One region of the Shewanella violacea DSS12 genome, then DNA from elsewhere that is predicted to be linked to it. Evidence: riboswitches for the same ligand, from Rfam matches in the RefSeq annotation. Region 1 holds a riboswitch; the other holds the start of a gene.

What was found. Region 1 has a riboswitch for lysine ahead of lysC (lysine-sensitive aspartokinase 3). Riboswitches for the same ligand answer to the same signal wherever they lie in the genome.
Region 2: linked by a shared signal. The riboswitch ahead of SVI_RS05915 (Na+/H+ antiporter NhaC family protein) and the one ahead of lysC (lysine-sensitive aspartokinase 3) in region 1 are both predicted to bind lysine.

The regions. Positions count from the first base shown of each region.
Region 1 covers NC_014012.1:4,057,828-4,072,916, forward strand. Annotated here, with positions in the region: gene SVI_RS21600 (hypothetical protein) at 1-1, opposite strand, end outside; gene SVI_RS16930 (class I SAM-dependent methyltransferase) at 268-825, shown strand; gene SVI_RS16935 (hypothetical protein) at 894-1,199, shown strand; gene SVI_RS16940 (hypothetical protein) at 1,495-1,728, opposite strand; gene SVI_RS16945 (winged helix-turn-helix domain-containing protein) at 2,187-4,388, opposite strand; gene rluA (bifunctional tRNA pseudouridine(32) synthase/23S rRNA pseudouridine(746) synthase RluA) at 4,599-5,276, shown strand; gene asnC (transcriptional regulator AsnC) at 5,504-5,965, shown strand; gene SVI_RS16960 (S8 family serine peptidase) at 6,170-10,024, shown strand; gene SVI_RS16965 (succinylglutamate desuccinylase/aspartoacylase family protein) at 10,139-11,245, opposite strand; gene lysC (lysine-sensitive aspartokinase 3) at 11,303-12,652, opposite strand; lysine riboswitch at 12,800-12,975, opposite strand; gene SVI_RS16975 (DUF3293 domain-containing protein) at 13,088-13,537, opposite strand; gene arcA (two-component system response regulator ArcA) at 14,117-14,836, shown strand.
Region 2 covers NC_014012.1:1,473,171-1,488,259, forward strand. Annotated here, with positions in the region: gene tsaA (tRNA (N6-threonylcarbamoyladenosine(37)-N6)-methyltransferase TrmO) at 1-412, opposite strand, end outside; gene rcsF (Rcs stress response system protein RcsF) at 453-839, opposite strand; gene SVI_RS21985 (hypothetical protein) at 935-1,069, shown strand; gene SVI_RS05900 (H-NS histone family protein) at 2,391-2,783, opposite strand; gene SVI_RS05905 (electron transfer flavoprotein subunit beta/FixA family protein) at 3,089-3,838, shown strand; gene SVI_RS05910 (electron transfer flavoprotein subunit alpha/FixB family protein) at 3,838-4,761, shown strand; lysine riboswitch at 4,963-5,181, shown strand; gene SVI_RS05915 (Na+/H+ antiporter NhaC family protein) at 5,260-6,828, shown strand; gene SVI_RS05920 (thymidine kinase) at 7,039-7,617, shown strand; gene SVI_RS05925 (hypothetical protein) at 7,661-8,095, opposite strand; gene SVI_RS05930 (TlpA family protein disulfide reductase) at 8,331-8,861, shown strand; gene SVI_RS05935 (3-oxoacid CoA-transferase subunit B) at 8,948-9,604, opposite strand; gene SVI_RS05940 (CoA transferase subunit A) at 9,622-10,335, opposite strand; gene SVI_RS05945 (hydroxymethylglutaryl-CoA lyase) at 10,484-11,374, opposite strand; gene SVI_RS05950 (3-methylcrotonoyl-CoA carboxylase subunit alpha) at 11,376-11,534, opposite strand; gene SVI_RS05955 (3-methylcrotonoyl-CoA carboxylase subunit alpha) at 11,537-11,686, opposite strand; gene SVI_RS05960 (3-methylcrotonoyl-CoA carboxylase subunit alpha) at 11,689-11,835, opposite strand; gene SVI_RS05965 (acetyl-CoA carboxylase biotin carboxylase subunit) at 11,838-13,955, opposite strand; gene SVI_RS05970 (enoyl-CoA hydratase-related protein) at 13,955-14,794, opposite strand; gene SVI_RS05975 (carboxyl transferase domain-containing protein) at 14,852-15,089, opposite strand, start outside.

The DNA of each region.
Region 1 (15,089 bases):
TGGCCTTAACACCCGTTACTCTGCTGATGTTATCGCTAAATAATCAGGGGTTGGCGCAGACTTATCCTATGATGAAAACCGATTATAAAGCCTATTATAAATAGCTTATTACAAAGCTTATTAACCCAGTAAAAATGAGGACTTGAAGCCCTTTTCATTTCTTTCGTTAACGGCTAGCCTAGACAGCTAATCAAAAATGCCCTCTGTGTCGCCTCATATTGCCGACAGGTTTAAGGCATTTATCAAAAATATATGGACCAAGAATCGATGCAAGAAAAGAAGCTAAAGCTAGAGGCTGCGTCTAGATTAATCACCGAAAACCAAGTGATCGACCAGCTAGACATGGGTGAAGTATTAGATCTTGCCTGTGGAAGTGGCCGTAATGGTCTCTGGTTTGCCGATAAGGGCCATAAAGTCACCTTTATAGATAAGTCCATGGCGAATCTAAATGTACCTTCAGAACCTCACTCCGACTCTAAGCCAACAGATCACACCTATCTGACATGGGATTTGGAAGATGGATCGGCGCCAGAGCTAGAGTCAAACAAGTATGACCTAGTCTTAGTGTTCAATTACCTGCACCGCCCTCTTTTCTCACAGATTGCAGCCGCAGTAAAACCTGGTGGCTTGATTATTTATGAGACATTCATTCAAAAGCAAGCTCAAATTGGTCGACCGAAAAACCCAAAATTTCTCTTAAAATCCAATGAACTTAAAAGTGAATTTGAAAAATGGTCTGTGCTACATTATTTTGAGGGAGAAGTCATGAATGGTTTAAACCTGAGTTACAAGGCTCAGTTAATCGCCCGCAAACCCAGTTGCTAATCTAGAATTGAAGTTGAGTCAGTAAATAAATCTGAAAAATAGGCTCAATATTACAAGGAAGATAGAATATGGTACTTAACTCAGAACAGTCTCGGCATATTGTTCCGCCCATGCTCACCGGGCTCATGGTATTGTGGGCTCTCTTGAGCCAACTTCTATACAGTGATACGCATTTCTCACTCAGTCACGCGGTCAGCTTCTATCCTGTATTAGTATTGTTTCCCATGGTTGTATTAGTTCACGGACACTTGATATGGCAAGCTAGGGGAATGGAACGTTTAGACCAAGCCGTATACGCCTTGATTCACTCACTACTTTCATTTGTGATTTGGACGTTTTCATTAATGCACGTTAACGGCAACAGTTTCTCTTAAAGAGGAGATGATTACATTAACTTTTTTGTTTTTACTCCCTTGTACTCTTTGTAATTTTGTACTATCTGAGAAGCCCCCTTATAAAAACGAAAAAAAAGGTGTAATCAAAATGAAAACACCTATGTCTAAAAGGGGGAGATGACTATATCAATAACTAGTGACTCTTATAATTACGCAAACATACGTAGTTATGTTATCGGTATCATGCGTATTTTTAGAACCACTAATTAAAAATATGACTTTATCGCATCAAATCGACAAAACTTCACTTCAAATTAATTAACTACAACCTTAACTATTTATTTTGTTGTTGGCAGAATGGCATAGGTTCACATTGCCCCATAGGCACTACAATGACATCGTCATTACCTTTTTTCGAGTTGACCTTTTGTTCTAAAACATCAACTTTAGGCCCATTAATTACAGTGGACCCTTCATCAATCTTGTGTTGCGTAGCATATACCGACCCACAAACAACACAGAGCAAAGCTGCATTAATTAAATTTGATATTATGAATTTACTCTTCATTTTAAATAATCCCTATGACGATATACTAGATGCAAAAATACAACGTTAATTTAAATTTCAGTTATTTTAAAAAGTAACAAACAAATGGCTACCAACAAAAACAGAACACCACTTAATTTGATAAAACAATAATAGTAGGCAGGTTAATACCAGTGCATATAGCCAACCTAAACAATCATCACAACCGAATATAATATATTACCAGTTCTCTAACCCCTTTTTATAACCCACGTATGGACCAGATACTCAGGTTATGGCTAAAGTGTACTAATAAAAATATTCCGATAGATTATTTTCAAGATGAAACCCAGGGTAAAGTTTAATCAAAAATCGAGTTAACTAAATATTTACTGGATTAACCTGCCTGACAACAAAACTACTTCTTTTGATAGGGGTAAGACCATAATAATAAGATGATGAAAAAGTGACCCGCATAATAATCAATAGCTTACAGAAAACTAATCATAATCAAGTTTAATAACATCAACATTTTGAGGATCGGACACAAGCATGAAAATCGCTCCAAATTTATCAACCGATATAGAGTATCCGCTCAGGTTTTCCATATAGATATCCATATAGACTCTCTCACCAGTTCCAATGTTAATACGTACTAATTTATACTCCCCTCCAGTAGCGATTAAGTTATATATATACTTATCAACAATTGTCCAAGATAGGTTGCTTGTGATGGTAAAATCTTCTAGAAATAGCGATTCCTCACCGCCAATTAATGTCCACAACCCACCCCCTGAACGTTTAGTAAAGAAAAACATTCCATTACTAGAATATTTCCCATACTCTCCGCCCTCTGCTAATGATTGAATAAGTTCGCCAGTATTGATATCGATAAGCTCTAGTGAAGACAAACCTAATGTATCTAGAGTCACCACAATCGAGCTACTACTGGGCCCCCAAGAAACGTTATATATATTGTCATTAACCTTCAAATCAATATGCTCTATTTTTTTATTAGTGATGTCATAAATAAATGGGCTATCATTCAACCGACCCAATATATATCTACCACTAGTAGAGAAACTAATATCCTTGATACTAATAATCTCATCGAAGCTTGTTAGCTTTACTTCTATTCCATCTTCATCACCACTTTTCAACCAAAGTTCAGGAACACCTGTCCGGTTTGAAACGAATGCTACTTTTGAGCCATCTAAGTTAGTAGAAGCGGTATAGTTCATTCCGTTAGAAAATATATATTTGGTTACTTTATTGACCTTATTTTCGAGATTTTTTTTATCTTTTCCTTTTATTTTTTTAGATTCATTCTCAAAATTACTTTCAAAACGCCATATCTCAGTCTTGAAAAACTCCCCTAACACAGCGACAATTTCACCATTTTGATTTGAAATAGGAGATACTATCGATTGCATTATATTAGTCAGTTGAGTGTGTGAGCTGCTCTCTAGATCATATCTAGCCAAATTTCCTGTCATTGAACGATAAATCAAAGAGCGACTATCTCTAGCCCAAGCTACTGTATGTAAAAGAAGATCTACCGTGAAAAGGTCCTGCCAGATACCAGTCTCTAATGAAAGTAAAATAACCTGAGTCTGATACCAGCGAACATTTCTTACCATTGCTAAATATTTGCCATCTGGAGAGAGGCTAATGGAGTAGTCTCCCCTGCCAATTGAATAAGGCTGAGTGATCTGCTGCTTATTGTTGCCATTTAAACTAACAGAGAAGACTTTCTTTTCCGTATGGTAGTCATGTTGCTGATCTTCGTCTATATAGAACAAGCTTTGTCCTGAAGGATTCCAAGCAATACTAGTAGACTGCAATTTTCTTTTACAATCAGTGATCTTCTGTATCTTTCCAAATGTTCTACTATGTTTATCTACAACATTTATTTTGCAACCACCATCATTATTATATGACAAGTACGCAATTCGAGAACCATCAGGGCTAAAAGCTGGATAACCTTGGCTGTCCATGGGGTCTTCTAAGTACACAACCAAACGACTCTCGATCTCCATCATTCCAATACGCCAATTCTTCTCACCTAAATCACGCTGGGAAAAGGCTAAATACTTGCCGTCTGGTGACAGGACAGGACTAAACTCTTGTCCATCCAAAAAAGTTAAGCGTTTTAATTCAGTATTTTGTGAATGAGAAATATCAAGCATGTCACTAGATAGGTATTGATATGCAGACCAAGAGGATAATGAAACTAAACTAATAAAGAGTAAAACAAACTTACCTGAGTGTTCATAAAGAATGGAGAACAGTTTTCTTTTAACCGTTTTAGTATCTCTCTCATCTATATGACTGCCAGCAATCACTTCTTCTGTAAATTTTTCCTCTTTTGTGACTTCTTTAACTAATGTGATTTCGGCAATGAGTACATAACCCACTTTGGGTAACGTCTTAATGAAACTGGGAGACTTGGCATTATCTCCTAGCTGATTTCGTAGCAGGCCTATAATCCTATTGATTGCATTGTCTGAGACTTCTCCTCCAGACCATACTTCTTCAAGCAACATATCCCTGCTAACAGGCTCACCAGCATGCTTAGTTAAACACAGCAGTACCTGCATGGCTCTGAGCTCAACTTTGAGCAAGCAGCCATCTTTTATAATCGTGCATTGACTAGGATCAATTACCCTATCAGCTAAACGATATTTAGGTTGAGTTATCATTAAGTACCAGTAAATTAATCAATTATTTTAACAACATACTTATATTAGCATTCGATTAACTAGCGTAACATAAATAAGCGAAATCAACATAAATCAAACAATGCTTGCATAAGGAGAATTGAAAGAAATTCTTTCAATCTAAACTTTTCCCTTGTATAGCCCATCCGCTAACAGTTATCTTTGCCAGGTTTTCTCACCTAGGCGCTTCCAATGTCAGACTTTATCTACTCTCCACCAACCGATCCTTGGCTTGAAATTATCTATCAAGATAAAGATATTTTGGTGATAAATAAACCTTCTGGACTACTTTCTGTACCTGGCAGAGCGCCTGAACATAGAGATAGTGTTTATAGTCGTGTCTTAGCTGAGCATCCAAATGCCCAAATAGTTCACAGATTGGATATGGCTACATCGGGTGTCATCGTTGTCGCGCTTAGGAGAAATGCTGAAAAAGAGTTAAAAAGGCAGTTCAGAGATAGAGAAACCAAGAAGACATATTACGCGCGAGTTGCCGGGTATATAAAAGAACATACAGGTAGTGTAGATCTGCCCTTAATCTGTGACTGGCCCAATCGACCTAAGCAGAAAGTAGACCATGAAGTAGGTAAATCCTCCTTGACTCATTTCGAAGTGATTAGTAAAGCTAAACGCTCTACATTAGTTAAACTCACCCCAATTACGGGCCGGTCTCATCAACTAAGAGTCCATATGATGGCCATAGGTCATCCTATACTCGGTGATAATTTCTATGCAGACCCTCTAGCTAAACGTTTAGCCAGCCGCTTATTACTCCACGCCCATAAGCTCACTATCAAGCAACCATATTCAGGTAAAGAACTCACTTTTAGCTCCGAAGTTCCTTTCATGTCTGCTGAAAACGATCAATAGCCGTTAGATATTTGAAGCACTTTTATAGGGGGTTCCCCCCTAGCTATGACTTTTATCCTACGCATTTCAGTGGTAAATGGCTTATTTAACTTAATTACCATGCATGCTTGGTAATCACACCAGAAAATCACCTTACTGATCTGATATCCATTTCTGCTTATTTATAGAATTTCATCATAATTAAGGGTAAGTTACTTATCATTACTTATGACTTTAAGAATTTCACTATGGAAACATCATTCCAAAGAGATGCCCTAGATAACCAAATATTATCTGCATTGATGAAAGAGGCCAGAACGCCATTTGCAGAACTCGCTAAACGTTTCAACGTCAGCGCAGGTACCATTCACGTTCGCGTCGAAAAAATGAAGCAAGCAGGGATCATCACAGGTGCTCAGATAACTGTAAATCCCAAGGCCCTGGGCTATGATGTTTGCTGCTTTATTGGAATTAATCTAAAGAGTGCCGGCGATTACCCAGCTGCAATATCTAAGCTCAATGAACTAGAAGAAGTGGTTGAAGCCTATTACACCACAGGCAACTACAGTGTATTTGTAAAGGTTATGTGCCAATCTATCGACGGTTTGCAACATGTACTCATAAATCGTATTCAATCTATCGATGAAATCCAATCTACCGAAACATTAATCAGCTTACAAAACCCCATAACTAGGGCGGTTAAACCATAGAACTAATATAAATAAGTTATTTCGACTAGTTTACGTCCAAATAAAATGAAAATTACGACTTTTTTCCCTGTCAGGATTAATAATGTAGTACTTTTGTGTTAAAAGATACATAGCCTCAACAAGTAGGCAACAAAACAATAAAAGTATAATTATAAAATTTGCACAGTACGCAAGCATTGTGCCTTAAATTGACAGGAAGAAGTCGTGAAAACAAAACTATCGATAGCAATTACGGCAGCACTGATCTCAAGTGCCGCCATGGCAAGTAGTGAATTTACTGCTAATCAATTTTCTCCAGAAATCACCTCTGTTGATCATTATAAAAAATCCCAATTTTCTCATTCAGCTATTTCATCGCCACAACGATTTATTGTTGAACTAGAATCACCGGCAATCGCTAAATACCAAGGCGGTGTCAAAAATCTTACTGCAACAGCATCAAAAAAAGGTCAACGTGTTGATACTCAATCGGCACCAGCTATAAGTTACGCCAATCATCTACAGAGTCAGCAACAAGCCTTTAAATCCTCTCTGTCAAAAATTGCCCCTAATGCTAAAGTTGAGCGTAATTTCAAGACACTATTTAACGGGGTAACTCTAGTTGGTCAAGGCCTAACCCTTGAGCAATTAACAGCGATGCCAGGTGTTAAATCTGTTTATCCTGAGACCATGTATGAAATCAACATGGATGCATCCCACGAGGTCATCAATAGTGTCGCCATGTGGGAAGCGGTTTCAGGAATAGAGAATGCGGGTAAAGATGTTCGAGTAGCTATTATTGATACAGGTATTCGTCCTGAAAATCCGATGTTTTCCGGTGAAGGCTTTACTAAGCCTACCGCTAATATGCCAACCAATGATTACTGTTCAAGTGTCGATACCACTTTTTGTAATGATAAGCTAATTGTTGCACGTTGGTCACAACCCACTTTCAAAGTTTGTGCCGATGAACATTTGAGCCCTCTAGGTTATGGGGGCCATGGTTCTCACGTCGCTGGAACCTCTGTCGGTAATAAGATCACCACTACATTTAAAGACATCGAAGTTGAATTATCAGGTGTCGCACCTGCAGCCTATCTAATGGTCTATAAGGCACTGTTCACCAAAGACGATTGTTCTGGTGGCAGCGGTTCAAACATAATGCTGATGGAGGCCTTAGAGCATGCGGTTAATGATGGCGCAGACGTCATCAATAACTCTTGGGGTGGTGGTGCAGGCGGCGACCCAGCTAACAGCCCATACAAAACCATGTTTGAAGCTGCTGAAGCCGCTGGCGTTGTAGTCGTCACTGCAGCTGGTAACGATGGCAATGGCGCACAAACCATAGGTTGTCCAGGCTGTATAGAATCTGGCATCACTGTCGCGAACAGTACTACAGGCCGATTCTTCGCCAATGGTTTTACAGCCGGTGGCAATGAGCTGCTTGCTATTGAAGCTAATAATGAAATACAAACTGAGGATATTACTTTACCCGTTATCGCAGCGGTTAATATCGATGCTGAAAATACCGAAGCTTGTTCTGCATTCCCAGCAGATTCTTTTAAAGATAGTATTGCACTCATTTCTCGTGGTGCATGTGCGTTTTCGGTTAAAGCCGCTAACGCAGAAGCTGCTGGTGCAAAAGCTATAGTGGTTTATAACAACAAACCTGGTGCGCCTATCAGCATGTATATGCCTGATGCGACTTTACCTGGTGTGATGATCTCCAACGCTGATGGTGCCGCAGTACTGGAAGGCCTTGGTGATAATACTACTGGAACCATAGGTGCAAAAGTTAAGCGTATAACGAGCAATGCACTTGCTGACTTGATTAATGCGTCTAGCTCACGTGGCCCTAATGGTAATCAAAATATCCTAAAACCAGATCTCGCAGCTCCTGGTACAGATATTCTCTCGGCTACATCACCTGACGAAGATGGCACTGACTTTGCCACTATGACAGGAACAAGTATGGCTAGCCCCCATGTTGCTGGAGCAGCAGCTCTTATGAAACAACTGCATCCAGAGTGGAGTGCTAATGATATTAAAACAGCTCTGACATCTACCGCGCATATGAGCGACATACTTGATGATGATGCTGAAACCCAGGCATCGCCATTTGTTATGGGCGCAGGTCGTATGGATCTCGATGCAGCAGCTAAGGCTGTTTTGACATTTGATAAGCCATCAGTAGCCTCAGACTCATGTGTGGGCCCATGTACCTTCACTCGAACTGTATATAACAAGAGCGATGAAGCAACATCTTGGACACTTTCAGCATCGGCCGATAGTGCAGGAATTAGTGTTTCTCCATCGACTCTTGAACTAGAAGCCGGAGCTTCTGCTGAGTTCACTGTTACGGTTGATTCTACTTTCACCGAGTATGGTTCTTGGATCTTCGGTAATGTAATGATAAAAAGTGATCAAGGTAAGCAAGATGCTCACTTACCTGTGGCAATCATGGCCAGAGAGTCTAGTGACTCTTCATTGATTTCAGCGATTACAACCAAAGCAGATATTAAGGCTAGTGATGAATTTCCTATAAAAGCTATCGTTAATAACTCTATTTTTGAAAAAACTGTGACCATCACAGCCTATGCTCCGCAAGGAACAAAGATCACATCGACCGACATAACGCCTAATTTAACTGGTGCTCAACAAAATGGTTTCGATGTTAATTTGGATCTTGGTCGCATCACTTGGGTTGGTACTCTAGATCTTCCTCAGATGTCTTCAACAAAAGATGTTGGTGGATTTCCAAGTCTTATCGCTGACTTAGGCGTAACCCCTGAAATTTGTGAAGCAGGTTGTGATGAAACAGCAATCACCTTCTCTTCACTGCCTAGCTTTAAATATAATGGCGTTAGCTATGACAGCATCACCATGGGTGATAATGGTATAGCCATTGTTGGAGGCGGTTCAACATCTGGAACTTATGCTAATAAAGAGCTACCAGACAGTGCTAATCCAAATAATATCTTAGCCCCCTTCTGGTCTGATTTTGATCTCGCCGATACATCCGGTACCGATACTGGTGGTGGACAAATGGCTATGGGAGTATTTAACGGGGCAAATGATACAGTTTGGTTAGCATTAGAGTGGAAAGATGCACAATTGTACGCTGATGACACCAATACAAAATACAGCTTCAGTATCTGGATTAAAGCAGGTGAAGAAGAACAAGTTATATTTAACTATTTAGATATACCGAATATGCCTGCGGCTGTCACTATTGGAGCCGAGAATATTGGTGGTTCAGTAGGTACAACATTCCACCACAACAGCCAAGGAGAATCTGTCACTAGCGGTGATGCAGTTATGCTTCAATCAACCGCACCAGGTAGTGTCAAAGTCGACTACATGGTAAAAGCGACAAGCTTTAACTATGGCCAGATGGACACAGTTAAAACAGACGAAGAAAAAGATGTCGAACTTAATGTTCTGGATAACGACACTGTGCCAGAGAAAAAAGTGGCCAGAGTATCTATCACAGGTGACGGTATAACGGCAAATGCTCAACGTCTTATTCATGTATCTGCCGATGGGGCTTTAGGGAAAGTCATGCTAGTGACTGAACCTGAGAATGGTAAAGTTACACTTGCAGAAGATGGTGCAGCAGTCTACACACCGAATAAAGACTTCTTCGGTGAAGATAGTTTCACTTACTCATCGGAAGATGCTGCCGGAAATACTTCCACACCAGCAAAAGTCACTGTCACGGTAAACAACATCAATGATGCACCGACAGTATCACCATCAGCAGCAAGCTCTATTGTTAATACTCCAATAACGATAGCATCAAACGCTAAAGATGTTGATGGGGACGATCTCACATTTACTTGGACACAAACTTCAGGTGACACAGTCTCTTTCAATAGCACAGACGAGAACATTAAAGTGACCGCTGCAACATCTGGCACTTACACCTTCGAAGTCGTTGCAAGTGATGGCGTTATTGATAGTAAAGCTGGTGAAGTAACTTTAACTGTATCGAATGCACCTGATAACTCTGGTGGTTCATTAGGTTGGTTAACTATGCTGCTGCTTCCATTTGCAGGCCTACGTCGTCGTAAGCGTTAATACCTTAGTTTAATAAGCTGTAAATAATAAGGGAGCCAAATAGGCTCCCTTCTTTTCATCCGTTATTCCACTTCTAAAAGTCGCTAGTCTCTCAATCCACTATCTCTAAAATATCTATATCTCAAACACCTTGGTCATCACCTTATAAAGCTCAGTGCCTTGATAAACAGATGCCGAGGCGAAGTGCAGGATAGGTACACAAGCTTGATTAAGATTGAGTGGAGTTAAGGCCCTATCTGTCCCATAAAGATCGAGTCGCAGAATATTTGCTAATGGCTCTGTGGCTGCCAATGGTTGGCCAACCTCAGCCAGATACTCGACCATGCCACCTAGAGGCGAATGGTACTTCTTATAGTCTTTCAAATAACAGGCGTATCTTTTCATCGTGGCCGGAACAAGCTTCTGCTCGATAACACCGCGCTCGCTCAGATAAGCCAAAATACCTTTAGCATCGATTAGAGCATCTTCGAGATTAATCTTCTCTTGAGATCCTAGCTCTAAGGTAAAGGCAGAGACTGGTACCTGCAAATCCCTTCCCACTGATTTCATATGCTCGGCGAGTTTCCACCAAGGGCAGAAAACAGACTCGTCCATGGCTCCGCCAAAATCATTGGGAATCAACAAGGTATAAGGGATGGAGAAGAAGGATGCCGCCTGAGCATCATACTCGGGACAATAAAGATGCTTACAAGACTTAGGCCCAGTGTGGAGATCTAGCACAATATCAGCTTGATGCGCCATTACTTGCAAGTTAATCGCCTGCTGGTGCCCGGTTGTTATGCCCCACTCACTGTCTAAACGTGTATAGCAAGCTTCAACCAACACGGCCTTGTATTGAGTAATCAAGTCAGCATCACTCAGAGAGTCATTCGCCTTATACCAAGCCGCCACATCGACATTATGCTCTAGATATTCCCTATTCCAATTCACACCAGTAATAGGGTCGAAGCGACCTAAGGTGAACTCACCGCTTTTTTGATTAATCCCCAGAGGATTAGCCAGAGGCACCAGGGTGATATCGCCACATAGGGTGTATTGCTCCAGTAATTTCATCAACTGATAGATGACCGCATTGCCCTGCACCTCGGCGCCATGTACATTCGCTTGGATATAGACGCTGGGAGCCGTAGCGCTTTCGCACTCATGGCTAAATATGGGGATGGTGAGATCTTGGCCTGTGGCTAACTCACCTATCTTCAATGATGATTGGGTAAAACTCATATTGTATCCTTCACTTCCTAGCCTCTCGATGCTAAAACCGACAAGCTAGGTTTTTGATTACTCAAATAAATTCTGATGCAGCGCCCTAACCACCAAGGCAGCTTCTGATTCGGCGACTAAAACGCACAGGTTATGGGGGCTAGCTCCCTGACAAATCATGCGCACATTATGGGGTTCAAGCACTTCAAAAACTCGGCGACACACACCTGGAGTCGATGCAATCTTATTGCCGACTATCGCCACCAGTGCCAGACCTTCTTCGACTCGTACATGGCAGTGCTGTGATAACTCCTGCAACAGAGACTCACTGAGTAAGCCATTTCCGCCAGAGTCAGATCCCGTCTTATCTAAGGTCAGTGACACATTCACCTCGGAAGTCGTGATCAAGTCGACACTGATCTTGTGTCTGGCTAAAGTCGCAAAGGTCTCGGCCAGAAAACCTTGAGCGTGGAGCATCTGCAGACTGTGCAGATTGAGCAAAGTTTGATCCCGGCGCACAGTCACCGCCCGATAAACTGGAGTATCTTCAACTTGGTGGCGGATCCAGGTGCCACCTAGCTCAGGCTCACGGCTAGAACCGACAAAGACTTGAATTTTTTGTCTAACGGCAGGAAGAATAGTGGCAGGATGCAACACCTTTGCACCAAATGTCGCCATCTCGGCGGCTTCATTGAAGCTAATCTCAGCGATAGGGCTAGCTTTAGGCGCAATGCGAGGGTCTGTAGTATAGATGCCGGCCACATCGGTCCAGATCTCAACTGCAGTCGCCTTTAAAGCCTCGGCCAATAAGGCCGCTGAATAATCGCTGCCTCCACGGCCCAGAGTCGTGGTTGCTCCTGTATCATCTGCACCTATAAATCCCTGAGTCACGATGCGCTGGGAAGATAGGAGTGGAACTAGAAATTCTGCAGTTAACTGAGAAATAGTCTCAATTTGTGGTTCGGCGCGACCAAAGTGACTATCAGTTCGCATCACCTGACGCACATCGAATGCACTGGCAGCCTCCCCTTTCTCTCTCAAGACAGCGGCAAACAAGGCCGATGAACATTGTTCACCTTGAGCAAGCAGCTCATCCATACTTGGCTTATTTCTATTTTGACCCAGCTCTTCACTCAGTACAGAGATACGGCTCAATACAGAATCCAGTCTAGCGGCAACCTCTTGTGGGTTACCCAAGGAATCTAAGATTTTAAATTGAATGTGAGCTATCTGCTTAATGAGCTGTATTCTTCGCTCTTCAGCTATATTTTTGTGGGTCAGTTCGACTAACAGATTGGTGACACCACTGGAAGCACTCACCACCACAACACGGGTATCAGGGTTAGCGAGAATGATATCGGCACAACGACTCATGGCGGCATAATCCGCAAGTGAGGTTCCGCCAAACTTAGCGACAATAAGGGACATTACACTGCCTCCACGAAATGCAGACACAGATAAGATTCATTTGAAAATAAATAAGAATATAAAACAAACATGATTAGACTCCGAACTGATTTAGTTCGAAGAGCCTGGTGCAAAGATTACGCACCCCAGAGACGGGAAACAGAGATCACCACCAGAAGCTCTCCACCAATAAACAGGTGACAACCTAAGGGATTCAGCCCATTAGACCGACATAGAGTAATTCCAAATACTCAAATATCTCGGCGCAAATCTCCCTCATAAGTCATCATCAGAGCTTGGACTCTTCAGACTTACTACCTAGTTAGCGCTCCTCTTCTGTACCTTGCTCTCAGTCAGCATGAATAAAAAAAGAACAAGGAAGGGCAAAGCTATCAAATTTTGGCTAACCAAGCAATGGAGAATCTCAACTAATACAGAAGATTTAAGCTAATAACCTTAATCTGGTAACTCACTCACCAAGTTAACCCGCTCAGAGAAGTTACCGATAATGATCTCTTTTCGATACTCGGCTTTAGAGAACAAGCAAGGAACTAAGGCTAACTGGTTATTATCAACGAAGTAGATGGCGTTCTGCTTAAATTTCAATCCCAGATGTGCTGCGCTCAGCTTATCTATGGCGACCGCCCAACTTTTTTCCATATGGGTGCCATCTTTAGATGCCCCCACAACTGCACGATAGGGTCTGTTAAATTGCTCTATAGCCAGTAAAAGTTGTCGATCTAACAGGCGGTTTTGGCAAGAGGTAAGGATCTGCCCCTGGGGATTGTGGGCCGTAATAATGGCAAAAGATAACTGAGAAGATAAGGTTTGGGTAAATAGAAACTTAGTCTCTTGGTAGTGCTGCCACAGTTTCTTGTTCAAGAGTCGCTTGTTCGAGTCAATCATCTAGACCAGTTCCTTTCAATTTAATTGAAATTATTATAGCAAATTTAGTATATCTTCATAAAGGCATGATCAAGATCACTAAATGGCACTTTTTCAACTTCCTTATTTTTCAATGAGTTATAAGGATAAGTGTGACCAAGGTCAAATCCACGAGTAATTTTGTTAACATTTCATTTGTTAACAAATGCCTAAAACGAGTACAATAGACTCAATCGGTAGGTTCAGCATCTTCTATTTTATAGGATGCATTTCGTTACAAGTGGAACTGACAGAGAACTTATAGCCAAGCAGGTTTCTGTATAAATTCGACCGGCGCTTAATTTCTCGTTTTAACTTCATGAATATTTATTAATAGAGGGAACTAACTCTACTGTTAATAATCGAAGTGATTACAGTTCGCGTTCCCATTTATTGAGATTCGCATACTTTACTCATCAAGGAAGTGTGTTGCTGTTTCAGCCAATTTGAAAGCACCTACCGTAGATCAGTACAGAGTCAACATGACAAGTTCGAGCGTATTTAGCACTAATGACACGCTCTCATAGTTAGAACCGATTTGAACAAATTAGGTAAATTATTATGCAAAACCCGCACATTCTGATTGTTGAAGATGAAGCCGTTACCCGTAACACGCTAAGAAGTATTTTTGAAGCTGAAGGATATGTGGTAACTGAAGCCAATGATGGCGCAGAAATGCATAAAGCCATGCAGGAAAATAAAATAAATTTGGTCGTTATGGATATCAATCTTCCAGGCAAAAACGGTCTTTTATTAGCACGTGAACTTCGTGAAATAAACAATATTGGTCTAATCTTCCTTACGGGCCGTGATAACGAAGTTGATAAGATTTTGGGACTTGAAATTGGTGCTGATGACTACATCACTAAGCCATTCAACCCACGTGAACTAACTATTCGTGCTCGCAACCTATTGACTCGCGTTAATAGCACAGGTGCTGAAGCCGAAGATAAGAGCAGTGTTGAGTTCTACCGTTTCAACGGTTGGAGCCTTGAAATCAACAGCCGTTCTTTGGTTAGCCCACAAGGTGAGCCATACAAGCTGCCACGTAGTGAATTCCGCGCTATGCTGCACTTTGTTGAGAACCCAGGTAAGATCCTTAGTCGTGCCGACCTTCTAATGAAGATGACAGGCCGCGAGCTTAAGCCACATGACCGTACCGTTGACGTAACGATTCGTCGTATCCGTAAGCACTTCGAAAGCTTGCCTGATACGCCTGAAATCATCGCCACGATTCACGGTGAAGGTTATCGTTTCTGCGGTAGCTTAGAAGAAGCTTAAATCTAAGCCGATTCAAATAAAAAAACCAGCCTAGGCTGGTTTTTTTGTACATGGATGTAGTTATCCCCGGTGGCCACGGATGGCCAAAGAGGGGGTTTGTGTCTGGAATAAGGCTGGGAAGCTTCTAAAGGCGAAGAAAGTTTTTAGAAGCTAAGAAAGCTTCGAGTTTTAAGCTGTAAGACCCAACACAGGGCTAAGAAAGCTTCGAGTTTTAAGCTGTAAGCCCCAAGACAGGGCTAAGAAAGCTTCGAGT
Region 2 (15,089 bases), 2.4 Mb from region 1:
GTTTGATATCTATGATGGGCGTGCCATCGAGGAGATCCATTCCCGATATTTCTAAAGCCAGATAACCTTTGCGCTGGTGGACTTTATGTAGTTTAACCACTGACTGACCTAAACCGTTGGGGCGGAAGGTGGATCGAGTCGCGAACACCCCCATTTTTTCGTTGCCACCTAAGCGGGGAGGGCGAACCGTGTTTTTCCATCCCTGGGCGAGATTCTCATGGAAGCAAAATATCAACCAAAGATGAGAGTATTGTTCCAAGCCTCTGACTGTATCGATATCATTGTAGGGGGCCTGAAGCTCGACAAAACCGCGGGCAGCGTTGACGAGTCCCGGTTGTCTGGGGATCCCAAATTTTTGTTTATAGGGCGTACGGCAGTACGCCACGGCTTGAATTTGACTACTAAAGCTCATTTATGACTACTTTAAAATGGAGGTTAAATATTTAACAAGATTACTGCTTATTAGCTTCTGGTGTTTTTATTGCCTGGCCGACACAGATGGCGTGACTGAAACAACCTTGATCTTGCTCTTTTAGCACTAGGCACTTCTTGATAATCAAACCGTTAGCCCCTTTATCAGCGGCAGCTCTGCGGGCGAGTGTGCGTGCTTCGCTTATAGAAGCCGGTGCATCATTGGCTTGTTCCTGACAGGTTCCGCCTTCGACTAGGCCTATGATCTCATAAGGAAGTTTAGGTGCTTTAACATTATCATAGAGGGTGACATCCGATGCCCTGAAATAATCGTCGATGGCCTCTCCGTTGAGGTTACTGTTAAATTGATATTCGCCGGCACAGGCGCTAAGCAGTAAAACTAGGGCAGAGATTAATAGGGTCTTCATTATTCAGGCCTGTTATTAAGAGTACTGTTTATGACGTACTCATATTTGTTATATTGGGATTCACTTCTCAGCACTTAATCAACATAGAGTAAGGTATGCAGCATTTAGCTAGAGAGTTAAGTATTGAAATAGCTTTGGCTTATAAAAAGGTTTGTTTTTATGAGCCAAGTATCGAGAGGAATTCTAGCGCTTTAGCTTCTTTTGATAAAGCGGTTGTTGACGATTATTGAGATATATCTCTAGGTCATCGATATAGCATTTTGCTTTATTGGTCTCCCAGGGGGCTAAAATATCGCCTTTAGACACTGTGCAAATTAACCTTTTAGCTTAGGGCTCGGCTCTATACTCTATATGGCATAAGACTAATACCTCTCAGAGCTGCTGTTTAGAGGGGCCATAAGTCTGGCCGTGTCCGCGGCCTGTGGATAATTACGGCTATTCCACTTCTATAATAACTGGTTTGAATAGTATTGCTTAGTTAGAGAGGAGGCTTCTCTATCGGGTTCTGGCGTTTCTGGTTATTTTAAAATATGACCCAATCTTGGTCAACAGAGGCCAAAAAGGCTTCAATCTATATAAGTGTTTGTTAATGTTGTACCGTGTCATGCTTATTTAATAAGCGTAGGACTCAGGTTGTGGTATAAAGATTCGTATCGAAAATAATCTATTCATTGTCAATCTTGACCATAGATGTGAATGGACTGCTTGATTCAAACAACTTGATTCAAACAACTGGGTTCAGCTCTTTACATGGCTGGCCTTCATTTTATTTATATCAATTGGCATCGGCGAATGTTTGTCTAATAACAGGCATAATCTCCATTGATAACTTGGATAAACTTGGATGATGTTTTGGGAAACCTTTATCGAATGTTAAGAAATCACCTGCCTGAACAGGGTACATAATATCGCCCATTGCTCATGAAACATGCCGTCTATATGACAAGATTGAATACTGTAAAACCCATTATTTGTCCAAATATTAGCATCATATTTATTTTGAGATAGCTAATTGAACCAAGATTTACATAATGGATTATCCATTAAATGAGTTTCAGCCTATAAGCTCTACTTCATATAGAGTAAGTATCACTTCATTTTTTTGATTTTTAAATCCGATGCTATAGTAGGTAAAAGGAATGATAAAGCCTGACTGGTAACATATTGATTCAGATCAATATCGAGTGAAATCATAGGTACTTAATTATTCTTAACAACTGCTAAATCATATTGTTTTAATCCGTGATCCGGCAATTACTACTGGGCATTATCATGGAACACTAGATTATTGTCTTGTCGATTATTTGGATTTATCAGTAGCTTGCCTGTTATCTCATGCTTACAGTTCTCTAATAGAAATAATGTCATTATGTATATTATGATGGCTTTAGACATAAGCAATTGAATGGCGATACATGGAATAGCTTATATTAATTGCAAATTAATTATCGAGTGCCGATAGTTATTGGTCATAGGGTAAACGTTAATTTTAAATACAAAAAAACCGGCATAAGCCGGTCTAATATACTACTTCTGTTTGATAGAAGTGGTTTAGATAAGGAAATCATCCATAGAACGACCCTGGTCTAGCTGACTTTTAAATACTGTTGGCATGCGGCCTTGGCCAGTCCAGTTGACTGCTTCACCATTCACGTCGATAGTATATTTAGCTGGACGTGGAGCACGCTTCTTAGGTGCAGGCTTAACCGTAGATGCACCTAGATCATCAATAGATAGTCCTACAGCTTCCATCTGTTTACGGATCTCATCTATCTTGGCATTTCTTTCTGCTGTAGCTTCTGCTTCAGCTTCGACTTGAGAGCTTCTTTCTGAGATAACTTTATCAAGTTTTACTGCCAGTTCTTGTAAATCTTCAATTGATAGTTCTTTAACTGCGGCTTTAAAACGGCGGCCATGAGTTAGTATTTCAAGAAAGTCGCTCATAATTATTTGGTCCATTTATATTAAGTTCATGATTAAATCATCAGACTTATAATAGGAATTATTAGAACAAGTTTCAAATGTTATTTTAAATTTGTTGGTTAATTATATATGGACTCATATTATATCCTATTTGTTTTTATTTTTTTTAGGTTAAAAATTACCATAAAAATAGATGTATCAAAAAAGATACAAACGGTCGTTTGAATCCCTGTTGACGTTAATGTTAACAGCACGTAAAGTGGTTCCACTTTGTGTAGGTGTTAACCTATACTCAAGCCTCTAATAAGACGTAAGAAGGAAGCCCTATGAAAGTATTGGTGCCTGTTAAGCGCGTTGTCGATGCTAATGTTAAAGTCAGAGTAAATGCTGACAATACCGATGTCGATACCGCTAACTTGAAAATGGCGATTAACCCTTTTTGTGAGATTGCCGTAGAAGAAGCCGTGCGCTTAAAAGAAGCTGGCGTGGTGTCTGAAATTGTAGTTGTTACAGTGGGGCCTAAGGCGGCACAAGAACAGCTACGTACGGCTATGGCTCTGGGAGCCGACCGTGGTATTCATATCGAAACTGAAGAGGCGTTAGTACCTTTATCTATTGCTAAGCTGCTTAATGCAGTTCAGGAAAAAGAACAGGCACAACTTATCATTTTAGGTAAGCAAACTATCGATGGTGATAATAATCAGACTGGGCAGATGTTGGCGGCATTGGCTAATATGCCTCAGGCGACATTTGCTTCAGAAGTTAAAGTCGAAGGGGATTGTCTTGCGGTGACACGTGAAGTCGACGGCGGCCTGCAGAGTATTTCTATTCCATTACCAGCGGTAGTGACGGTTGATTTGCGTTTAAATGTCCCTAGATACGCCAAGTTACCTAATATAATGAAAGCGAAGCGTAAGCCATTAGAGACCCTTGCTATTGATGATCTCGGCGTTAGCCTGAAGCAACATCAAACAGTATTGAAAGTGACTCCACCGGCTAAGCGTAAGGCAGGTGTTATGGTGGCGAGCGTTGCAGAACTGGCCGATAAGTTAAAGAATGAAGCGAAGGTGATCTAATGGCAATTTTAGTATTAGCAGAACATGATAATGCCAGCTTAAAGCTGGACACCGCCAAGGTTGTCGCTTGTGCTCAAGCCATAGGTGGAGATGTCGATGTCTTGATTGCCGGTGATGAATGCGCTGCAGTGGTAGATGCCGCCAAGCTACTTTCTGGAGTCAGACATGTTTTAGTTGCACAGTCGGCGCAATATGCCAACGGCTTCGCCGATAATGTGGCACAGCTTATTCTGGATCTTGCCGATGATTATGAACACATCCTGGCTGCAGCCACTAGCCAAGGTAAAGACACATTGCCACGGGTATCGGCGCTGCTCGATGTGGCTCAGTTATCGGAAGTGGTTGAAGTCGTGAGTTCTGATACCTTCGTTCGTCCAATATATGCAGGTAATGCATTAGCCACGGTTCAGAGCCATGATGCTAAGAAGGTACTAACCGTACGTACAAGTGCGTTCGATGCCGTAAGCAATGATGGTGCGGCAGATGTTGTCATTATAGATAAAGTATTCGATTCAGTGACTCAGTTTGTGTCTCAGAGCCTATCAAAATCTGAGCGACCCGAACTCGGTGCGGCTTCGGTCGTAGTCTCGGGTGGTCGTGGGTTAGGGAATGGTGAGAATTTCGCTATCTTAGAAAAGCTGGCAGATAAACTAGGCGGTGCACTGGGTGCTTCGCGAGCGGCAGTTGATGCAGGTTTCGTATCTAACGATCTGCAAGTGGGTCAAACCGGGAAGATAGTGGCGCCAGACTTATATATCGCTGTGGGTATTTCCGGTGCAATCCAGCATCTGGCTGGGATGAAAGATTCTAAAGTGATTGTTGCTATCAACAAGGATCCCGAAGCGCCTATCTTCCAGATTGCCGATTACGGTTTGGAAGCGGATCTGTTTGATGCGGTTCCTGAGCTAACGGATCTGCTCTAGATTGCTAACGAGATGCTGTTAAAGTGTAAAATCTGAGTTAATTATTCTGATTCAGGCTAAATAAGTGTGACCTTGGTCACGGTGGGCGGCTTTGGGGTAGAATCCTTAAAGCCGCTTATGTTTATATTAACTTTACGTTTTCATGCTGGCTTGAATCTAGTACCTAGCTTTTGTACTCGAATTCGACACATGATAAGCGTCCTGAGAAGTAGAGGTGCATTAAAAATCAGTAGTGATAGTCAGGGTGATACCGCTTATCTATCATGAAAGGGTTTGATGCCGAAGTAGTAATGCATATCACGGTTTACTACTGGGGCTGTATCGAATAGGTACAGCACTGCCATAGTGTCTCTTATCCGGATGATAAGAAGATTTTATACCTATTAATAAATGGTATTACTATGGAGCGCTACTGATAGGACAGGTGTTTTCAGATATCGCCAATATCCCACCAGTTCAGCAGCCTCCATTCGAACTAAAAATTAAGAATATAATCAAATGACGATTTTAAGTTATGCCGATTCGGCGCTTTCATTGCTGCCTCCAGCGGTTGCGATTCTGATGGCGATTGTTACTCGTCGGGTATTGCTCTCCTTGGGGTTGGGAATAGTACTCGGTGCTGTATTGATAAATGATTTCTCATTCATGGGAACGGGTCAATATTTAGGTGATCAAGTTGTCAGCCTATTCTGGGATGATGGTGCCCTCAATACGTGGAACATGTACCTTCTAGGCTTCTTGGTGCTATTAGGGATGATCACGGCCCTTATTACCGTGAGCGGTGCGGCTAATGCCTTTGCCGATTGGTCCAAAACGCGTATTAAGAGTAAGCGAGATGCAAAATTACTGACCATGTTCTTAGGTTGCGTGATCTTTATCGACGATTACTTCAACAGCTTAGTGGTTGGTAGTGTCGCCAGACCTCTGACAGACAGATATTATATCTCCCGCAGTAAGTTAGCCTATATTCTAGACTCGACAGCAGCACCAATCTGCGTGATTTCTCCCGTGTCGAGTTGGGGCGCCTATATCATCGCCTTGATCGGCGGTATTTTAACAGCCCATGGTTTCGCAGATACAGGGCATCTGAGTATCTTTGTTCAGATGATCCCAATGAATTTCTATGCCATATTTTCACTGTTACTTCTGCTTTGTGTCGCTTTCATGGATCTCAATGTCGGTCCCATGCGCCAACATGAGCTAAATGCACAAAAAGGCAATTTATATGATGAGGCAAAAGGGTTACCACCCGGTGCTAACTCAGATCTGCCTGAGGCTGAAAACGGTAAGATCCTTGGATTATTCCTGCCCATTATTGTGCTGGTCTTTGCGACCTTCTATTTCATGGTGAGTAGTGGTGGGGACGCTTTAGCGGCCAGCGGAAAAGCATTCAGTATTCTTGGTGCGTTTGAACATACCGATGTTGCCTCATCTCTGTTCTTCGGTGCCCTGGTCGGTTTTGTTGCGACTCTGGCCTTCGTCTTGATGCAAGGCTTAGATAAGTCATACCTTATTAAAGGCCTAGTTGCTGGTGCACGCTCTATGGTGCCCGCCATCTATATCTTACTATTCGCCTGGACGATTGCCGGCGTGATTGGTCAAGTAGAGACAGGAAAGTACATGGCGAGTCTGGCATCGGGCAATATTCCTTTTGCCTTATTACCTGCAGTCTTATTTGTTCTGGCGGGTGTGACGGCTTTCTCTACAGGAAGTAGTTGGGGTACTTTCGGTATCATGCTACCCATTGCCGCTGATATGGCCATGGGAACCCATACCAACATGATGCTACCTATGCTTGCAGCTGTGCTTGCCGGCGCGGTATTTGGTGATCATTGTTCACCTATATCCGATACGACAATCCTCTCCTCCACGGGAGCCAACTGTCATCATATCGATCATGTGATCACTCAACTGCCCTATGCCTTAATCGTTGCTGGGATCAGTCTTGGGGGCTATATCGTACTAGGCTTTACCGAGTCTCTGACAGCTGGACTGGTTACCTGTAGTATTTTATTCTTGATTAGTGTCTTAATCTTGAAGGTTAAATCTACCCAGGCCACTGGCTAGTAATTTGGGCTATGTCTTTGCTAGCCTAAGTGATGACTAACCAGTGAAATACCGCTCAATTGAGCGGTATTTTTTTGTCTGAAAATCAGCAGTGATCGAGTGGCTCGTTATCAAAATGAGTTTGTATTGGCCTGAATGGGGCGTTGGCACATGATTTTCACTATAAAAATTGTTAAGCTGTAGCCGAATTCACGTATAAGGAATATCAGTTTGGCACAGCTCTATTTTTATTATTCGGCGATGAATGCCGGTAAGTCTACTTCTCTCTTGCAGTCTTCATATAATTATCGCGAGCGAGGCATGAACACCTTAGTGATGACGGCTTCAATCGATGACAGATACGGTGTGGGTAAAGTGTCTTCACGAATTGGTATCGAAACCGATGCGCAGGTATTTGGTAGCAATAATGATATTGCCAAGATGATAGCTATGGCTCATGAAGAACAGAAACTGCATTGTATTCTTATCGATGAATCTCAGTTTTTGAGTAAACAGCAAGTTAAGCAGCTGACCTATGTCGTCGACATATTGGATATTCCTGTACTCTGTTATGGTCTGAAAACTGATTTCCAGGGAGAGCTATTTACCGGTAGCCAATATCTGCTGGCCTGGTCAGATAAACTGGTCGAGCTCAAAACCATTTGTCATTGCGGCCGTAAAGCGAACATGGTGCTGAGATTAGACGATGAGGGCAAACCCATGCGTGAGGGGGAACAGGTCGCCATAGGTGGCAATGAGAGCTATGAATCAGTTTGCCGCAAGCACTTCAGAGAGTTTTTGTGGGATTAAATTAGATTAGAAGATCTTAGGTTCGAGTGCCTAGGATCTGTCATTATTCCAATTTTAATAGTAACAGTCTTACCTGCTCCCTCGTATCATCAATTCTTGCTATCACCTCGTTGACACTCGTTTCGTCATCGTCGATCGAATCCCAATGTAACTGCCATGCTTGTTTTAGTTGTTGAGTCGCTTGCTGCAATTGAGCTTCTGTGATCATGCTTAAGTCTGCAATTAGGTTCACTTTAATCCAACCTTTTCGCGGATTACCTGCAAGGGGATCATTATCGTAATAGGCGGCATAGATGATCCCTTCCAGCTCAGATAATTGTAGCAAGAGCTCAAAGCTTGCCGAGCGCATTGTTGAGTTGTATTCGCTGACCTCCATTCGCCAGACGTTGTAGCTAAATCCCACCAGCGCAAATACCATGCTAAAGACGGCGGTGATTTGGAATATGTGCTCTCTATTCTTCGGAAATGTCGGCTGCATATTGTTAATTTCATTGTATAGCTCATAAACAAAGATAGTGCACAGCCCATAATAATTTCATTTTATCTGCCGAACATATTTCATTTTGACTGAATGTTAATAGCCAAGTAGTCGGTCTATAGCTATGAATTAACTGCTGGTGAGTTAATTACTTGAACAGCCAGTAGCCGGTTTTCCTTCGGTGATGGTTTACAGGCTTATACCGATTGATATTATTTAGGGAGAATATATTCAAATGAAATTTGGCATCAAGGCTTTTGGTTTAGCGACAGTGCTTCTTACTATTTTGGGTTTAATCACCTTTGTTTTCATTAACCCAGAAGTAAATTCATTAGAGTTCAGCGAGGATGTGAAACTGGCACCTAAGTTCGCATTAGTCGATCCTCAGGGCAAGGTTCATCAGTGGTCAGAATATAAGGGTAAGCCGATTATCATCCACTTCTGGGCAACCTGGTGCCCTTATTGTAAGAAACTACAGCCAGGACTGGATAAGTTACGTGTGGACTACAGTGATAGCGACTTGCAGATCTTAGGAATAAGTTTTAATGAAGATGAGGGAGCGGATCCCGCCCTGACGTTAATGGAGCGGGGCATTCAGTTCCCAACCTTAGTGCAAGGGGAAAGTGCCGCTAAGGCTTACGGTGTTGCCGGCACCCCGACGACTGTCTTTATCAATCGCCGCGGGGAAATTGTCTGGCTGACTAATATCTCAGATCCTAATAGTCAAAAATTGAAAGATGCTACTGAGTTTATTCTGCAAGATTAGCCATTATTTTTGCTTGTGTTTTGATTCAGAGATAGGCAATAAAAAGCCCCATAATTATGGGGCTCAGTAGACAGTATCTATGTAGCTTAGAGGCTCATCTCAGGTACATGCTCAGGCACAACTAACTTACCCGCTGTCTTCTCAACTATCTCTTCGACTGAGACACCCGGAGCACGCTCTAGCAGGTGGAAGGCACCGTCTTTAATCTCCATAAAGGCCAGATCAGTGAGTACTCGCTTGATGCAGCCAAAGCCAGTTAACGGCAGTTCACACTTAGTCAGCAGTTTAGAGTTTCCGCGCTTGTCGGCATGCATCATGGTGACGATAATATTATCGGCGCCAGCCACTAAATCCATAGCGCCGCCCATGCCCTTGATGAGCTTGCCTGGGATCATCCAGGAGGCAATAGAGCCTTGTTCATCAACCTCGAAGGCGCCGAGTACGGTAAGATCTACATGACCGCCACGGATCATGGCAAAACTTTCGGCCGATGAGAAGAATGAAGCACCGTCGACGGCGGTGACAGTTTGCTTACCTGCGTTGATAAGATCGGCATCTATGGTCTCTTCTGTAGGGAACTCTCCCATGCCGAGCAGACCATTTTCCGACTGCAGCATCACGTCAATTCCCTTGGGGATATAGTTAGCCACTAAGGTTGGAATACCTATGCCTAAATTAACGTAATAACCATCTTTTAGCTCTGCTGCTACACGTTGTGCGAGTTGATCTCTTGTTAATGCCATTATCTTCTCCCTCCTGCTTATGCTTCAGCTGTCGATGGCTTTACGGTACGCTGCTCGATGCGTTTTTCGAATGTGGCTTGGATGACACGATTAACGTAAATCCCTGGGGTGTGGATATGATCTGGGTCTAATTCGCCGGGCTCAACGATATATTCGGCTTCAACCACGGTAATTTTACCTGCTGTAGCCATCATGGGGTTGAAGTTAGCGGCGGTTTTGCGAAACACTAAATTACCCATGGTATCGGCTTTCCAGGCGCGAATTAAGGCAAAATCTGCCGTGAGTGAGGGTTCGAGTACGTAATGGCGACCGTCTATCTCACGGGTCTCCTTGCCTTCAGCAATGGGGGTTCCGTAACCCGTCGCGGTGAAGAAGGCGGGGATGCCTGCGCCGCCGGCACGAATTTTCTCGGCGAGTGTGCCCTGGGGGGTCAAGATAACATTGAGTTCGCCGGATAACATCTGCTTCTCGAAGGTGGCATTTTCACCGACATAGGAGGCTATCATGGTATCGATTTGGCGGCTCTTGAGCAGTAAGCCTAAGCCGAAATCATCGACTCCGGCGTTATTAGAGATGGCCGTCAATCCAGTTACACCAGTTTTGACCATATGTGAGATCAAGCCTTCGGGGATACCGCAAAGGCCAAATCCGCCAACCATCACAGTCATGTCATTGGAAAGACCCTTAAGGGCTTCTTCATAGCTATGTACGACTTTATTCAGTCCTGCCATTATTCTTATCTCCTTTGTAGAAGGGTCGAGTGTTAATTCTGTTTACCGAGAACCTAGATTATTAGCAGGTTCAGGCTAGTAAGCTAATAGTTAAGATGCAGTATCGGTTATATCTCTTACATCTTGGCTTTTTATTCGCTGATGGCTCTTAACTGGTTAAGGCTTGTGCAACTTTAGAGCCCGTCTGTCTGCCAAGGGCCTGGCTTATGGTGTTACCAGCCTGGGCAAGCAAGCTTAGATCTATGCCTGTGTCTATTCCGAGCCCATGTAACATATAGACCAGATCTTCGCTGGCTAAGTTACCCGATGCACCTTTAGCATAGGGACATCCACCTAAGCCGGCTACCGATGAGTCGACGACACTGACGCCGGTCTCAAGGCAGGCCAGAATATTCGCCAGTGCTTGTCCATAGGTATCATGAAAGTGCAGTGCGAGTTTATCCACCGGCACGACTTGGCTGACTGCTTGCACCATTTTACGGGCATTATTTGGCGTGCCAACGCCTATGGTGTCACCGAGTGATATTTCATAGCAGCCCATTTTGTAAAGAATTTCAGACACGCGAGCCACTTCACTCACATCAATCTCACCTTCATAGGGGCAACCTAAGACGCAGGACACATAGCCTCGAACCCGAATATTTTCGGCCTTAGCTCGCTCCATCAGTGGCTCAAAGCGAGCGATGGACTCTTGGATTGAGCAGTTAATATTCCGTTGAGAGAAGCTTTCTGACGCCGCGCCAAAGATGGCAACTTCGTCGGCTTTGGCGTCAAGTGCAAGTTCCAGGCCTTTCATATTCGGAGTCAGCGCACTATAGGTCACATCCACTGCACGCTTGATATTGCGCAATACTTCACCAGAGTCGGCCATCTGCGGCACCCACTTGGGTGACACGAAACTCGCCGCTTCGATACGTTTAATGCCTGCTTTGGCTAGGTCTTGTATCAAGACAATTTTATCTTGAGTCGATACGGGCTTTTCGTTTTGCAGGCCATCGCGGGCACCGACTTCAAAAATAGAGACTTGTTTTGGCAGCATCTTATTTCTTATCCTCGTTTCCTTCAGCTTTTTCTTCTGAGGCAGCAGGCTCGACTTCTACTAATATAGTGCCGTCTGTGACTAGCTCGCCGGGTTCGAAGAAGAAGGCTGACACTAGACCATCAAAGGGTGATTCTATGGCGTCTATTACATGAGTCATCTTCATGCTTTCCCTTCAGCTTTTTCTTCTGAGGCAGCTGGTTCGACTTCTACTAATATGGTGCCATCTGTGACTAGCTCGCCTGGCTCGAAGAAGAACGCACTAACTAGACCATCAAAGGGTGATTCTATGGCGTTTATTACATGAGTCATCTTCATGCTTTCCCTTCAGTCTCAGTAGGCTCTAGGGGCTCGACTTCTACTAATATAGTGCCGTCTGTGACTAGCTCGCCGGGTTCGAAGAAGAAGGCTGATACTAGACCATCAAAGGGTGATTCTATGGCGTCTATTACATGAGTCATCTTCATGCTTTCCCTTCAGCTTTTTCTTCTGAGGCAGCAGGCTCGACTTCTACTAATATAGTGCCGTCTGTGACTAGCTCGCCGGGTTCGAAGAAGAAGGCTGACACTAGACCATCAAAGGGTGATTCAATTGTATATTCCATCTTCATCGCTTCCATCACCATCAGGCCTTGACCCGCTGTCACGGCATCACCTTTAGTGACCAGATGAGTCACGATGGTGCCATTCATCGGCGCCTTGAGCTTATCTGCGAGACACTCTTGCTCTTCAACAAGCTCAGTCTGAATGGCGCGATAATGATAGCTGGTGGCATTGATAAAGAGGGTGAAGTCTTGTTCAACCTGGCTGACAGGCACTTTCACTTTATGACCAGATGCCTTGATAGCTGAAGTCTTGTCATGCTCGTCTTTAACAGCAATCTCAGCGTGAAGCATTTCATCGATGAGATCGCCCTTTAATACATAAGCCTTGTCATCGATTTGAACTTGATAGACAGACTGACCGGCAATCATCACTTCACTGACTGCTAGATGGTGAACTTGATGCTTATCATCTAGCAGTGAGACCTGGTGGGTACTGCTGCTATTGAGCCTAAATCCACTCACAGTTCCCCAAGGCGAGTAAGGATCATGACTGTTCACCGCAGATTCTTTAGCGGCGACTTTACGGGCACAGAGTTGGTATAGCGCCGCTAAGGCTAAGGCATTTTGCTCATGATTTGACGCCGACTCTTGTGACAGAAGGGGGCTACGGCCGATAAGCTCATCGCCGTAGCGTTCGATAAAGTCGGTGCTGAAATTGGCATCTCTGAAGGCTTTATGCTCGGTGATGTTAGCCAAAAACTCGATATTGTGTTTCAAGCCGCTGATTTGATATGACTCCAGAGAGTGGACCATACGTTGCAATGCTCGTGGGCGAGTCTCATCCCACACGATAAGCTTAGAGATCATAGGATCGTAGAAGTTACTGATCACATCGTTTTCACGAATGCCCGAGTCGATTCTTACAAACTTACTCTGCTCAGGTTCACGGAGGAAGTTAAGTTTTCCACTGGCGGGTAGGAAATCATTTTGCGGATCTTCGGCGTAGATACGCACTTCGAATGAGTGGCCGTGAATACGCACTTCATCTTGTTTCAAGGGTAAGTGACTACCGCTGGCTATCATCAACTGCCATTTTACTAAGTCTTGGCCTGTAACCATCTCAGTCACAGGATGCTCAACCTGTAGACGAGTATTCATCTCCATAAAATAGAAGCTGTTATCGGTATCCAGTAGAAATTCTATGGTGCCTGCGCCGCGATAATCGATGGCTTTGGCCGCCGCGACAGCCGCTTCACCCATCTCGGCTCTGAGTTCGTCACTTAGGCCTGGGGCTGGCGCTTCTTCGACGACTTTCTGATGACGACGCTGAATTGAACAGTCGCGATCTGATAAATAGATGCAGTTGCCATAGTTGTCGGCGAAGACTTGTACTTCTACATGACGAGGTTGGCGCAGATAACGCTCCATCAGGAGCTTGTCGTTACCGAAAGAGGAGCTGGCTTCACGTCTGGCTGAGTGAATATTTTCCAATACTTCAGCGCTACTCTCGACGATACGCATGCCTTTACCGCCACCGCCATAGGTAGCCTTAATCAGTAAGGGGAAACCCATCTTGTTGGCTTCCTTGACGAGTAGAGCATCATCTTGGGCATCACCATGATAACCAGGCACTAGGGGGACGTTTGCTGCCCCCATGATATCTTTTGCGGCGCTCTTGCTGCCCATGGAGTCGATGGCATCGGCTGTAGGGCCGACGAATATGATGCCGGCTTGCTCACATTTTCGGGCAAACTCGGCATTCTCAGACAGGAAACCGTATCCCGGGTGTATGGCTTGTGCGCCAGACTTCTTGGCGATGTCTATGATGAGATCGGCTTTAAGATAAGAGTCTGCCGGCGCGCTGCCACCTAAGTAAAAAGACTCATCGGCTAATGCCACATGGCGGGCATGAACGTCGGCGTCGCTGTATAAAGCCACGGTGCGAACGCCCATAGCCTTGGCTGTTTTGATGATACGACAGGCGATTTCACCACGGTTAGCAATTAATAGTTTTTTTATTAAGGATTGGCTAAACATTATTTGGCTCCTTGCGCACTGATATTTTTTGAATCGTTTTGAGCGCTGATCCAGTTTGGCTTGCGCTTGTCGAAGAAGGCATTTAAGCCTTCCTGGCCTTCATTTGATACCCGAATTTTGGCGATTCGTTCACTGGTATAACTTAGAGTCGCGTCATCGATAACGCCATCTTCGAGGCGAGATAGCAAGGTTTTTACCCATGCCATGCCTTGCGGGCTGTTAGCGAGCAAGGCTTGGATAATAGGCTTGGCGGCGGCCTCGAGATCGTCATTAATCTCGTGAATGACTTGTAGATCCCGTGCCTTTTCGGCAGTAAATCTCTCGGCTGTTAACATGTAGCGACGCGAGGCACGTTGACCCATGGCGCGTACGACATAAGGGCTGATAACCGCCGGGATGAGTCCGAGTTTCACTTCACTTAAGCAAAAACTGGCTCGCTCATTGGCGATGGCGATATCACAACAACAGATAAGCCCTAATGCGCCACCAAATGCAGCCCCCTGGACTAAGGCAATGGTGGGTTTGGGAAATTTATCTAAGGTCGACATCAGCTTGGCAAGCTCATTGGCATCAGCCAAGTTTTGCTCGAAATCCATCTTGGCCTGCTTACGCATCCAATCGAGATCGGCGCCTGCACTGAAGTTTTTGCCATTGGCTTTCAGTACCAGTACCTGACATTCGTCATTGTGAGCAAAATGCTCGAGGGTCTGGATCATCTCAGCGATCATCACCTCATCGAAGGCATTATGCTTTTCGGCTCGGTTGAGGACCATCTGTCCCACGCCATTACTCAGTTGGCATGAAACGTATTTAAAATTTTCTATCAATTGTGTCGTCATGGTTCAGCACTCACAGCTTAGTCAATACCGCTTTATCGGTCAGGATGGCCAAGGCCATTACATACGAAAGACACCAAATTTGGTCTCTTCTATCGGCGCATTGAGCGCGGCAGATAAAGCTAAACCCACCACATCCCGGGTTTGTGCCGGGTCGATAATGCCGTCATCCCACAAGCGGGCGCTGGCATGGTAGGGGTGACCCTCTTTGTCGTATTGCTCGACGATAGGCGCGCGGAACTTTTGCTCTTCATCATCTGACCATTGGACCCCTTTACGGGCTAAACCATCACGTTTC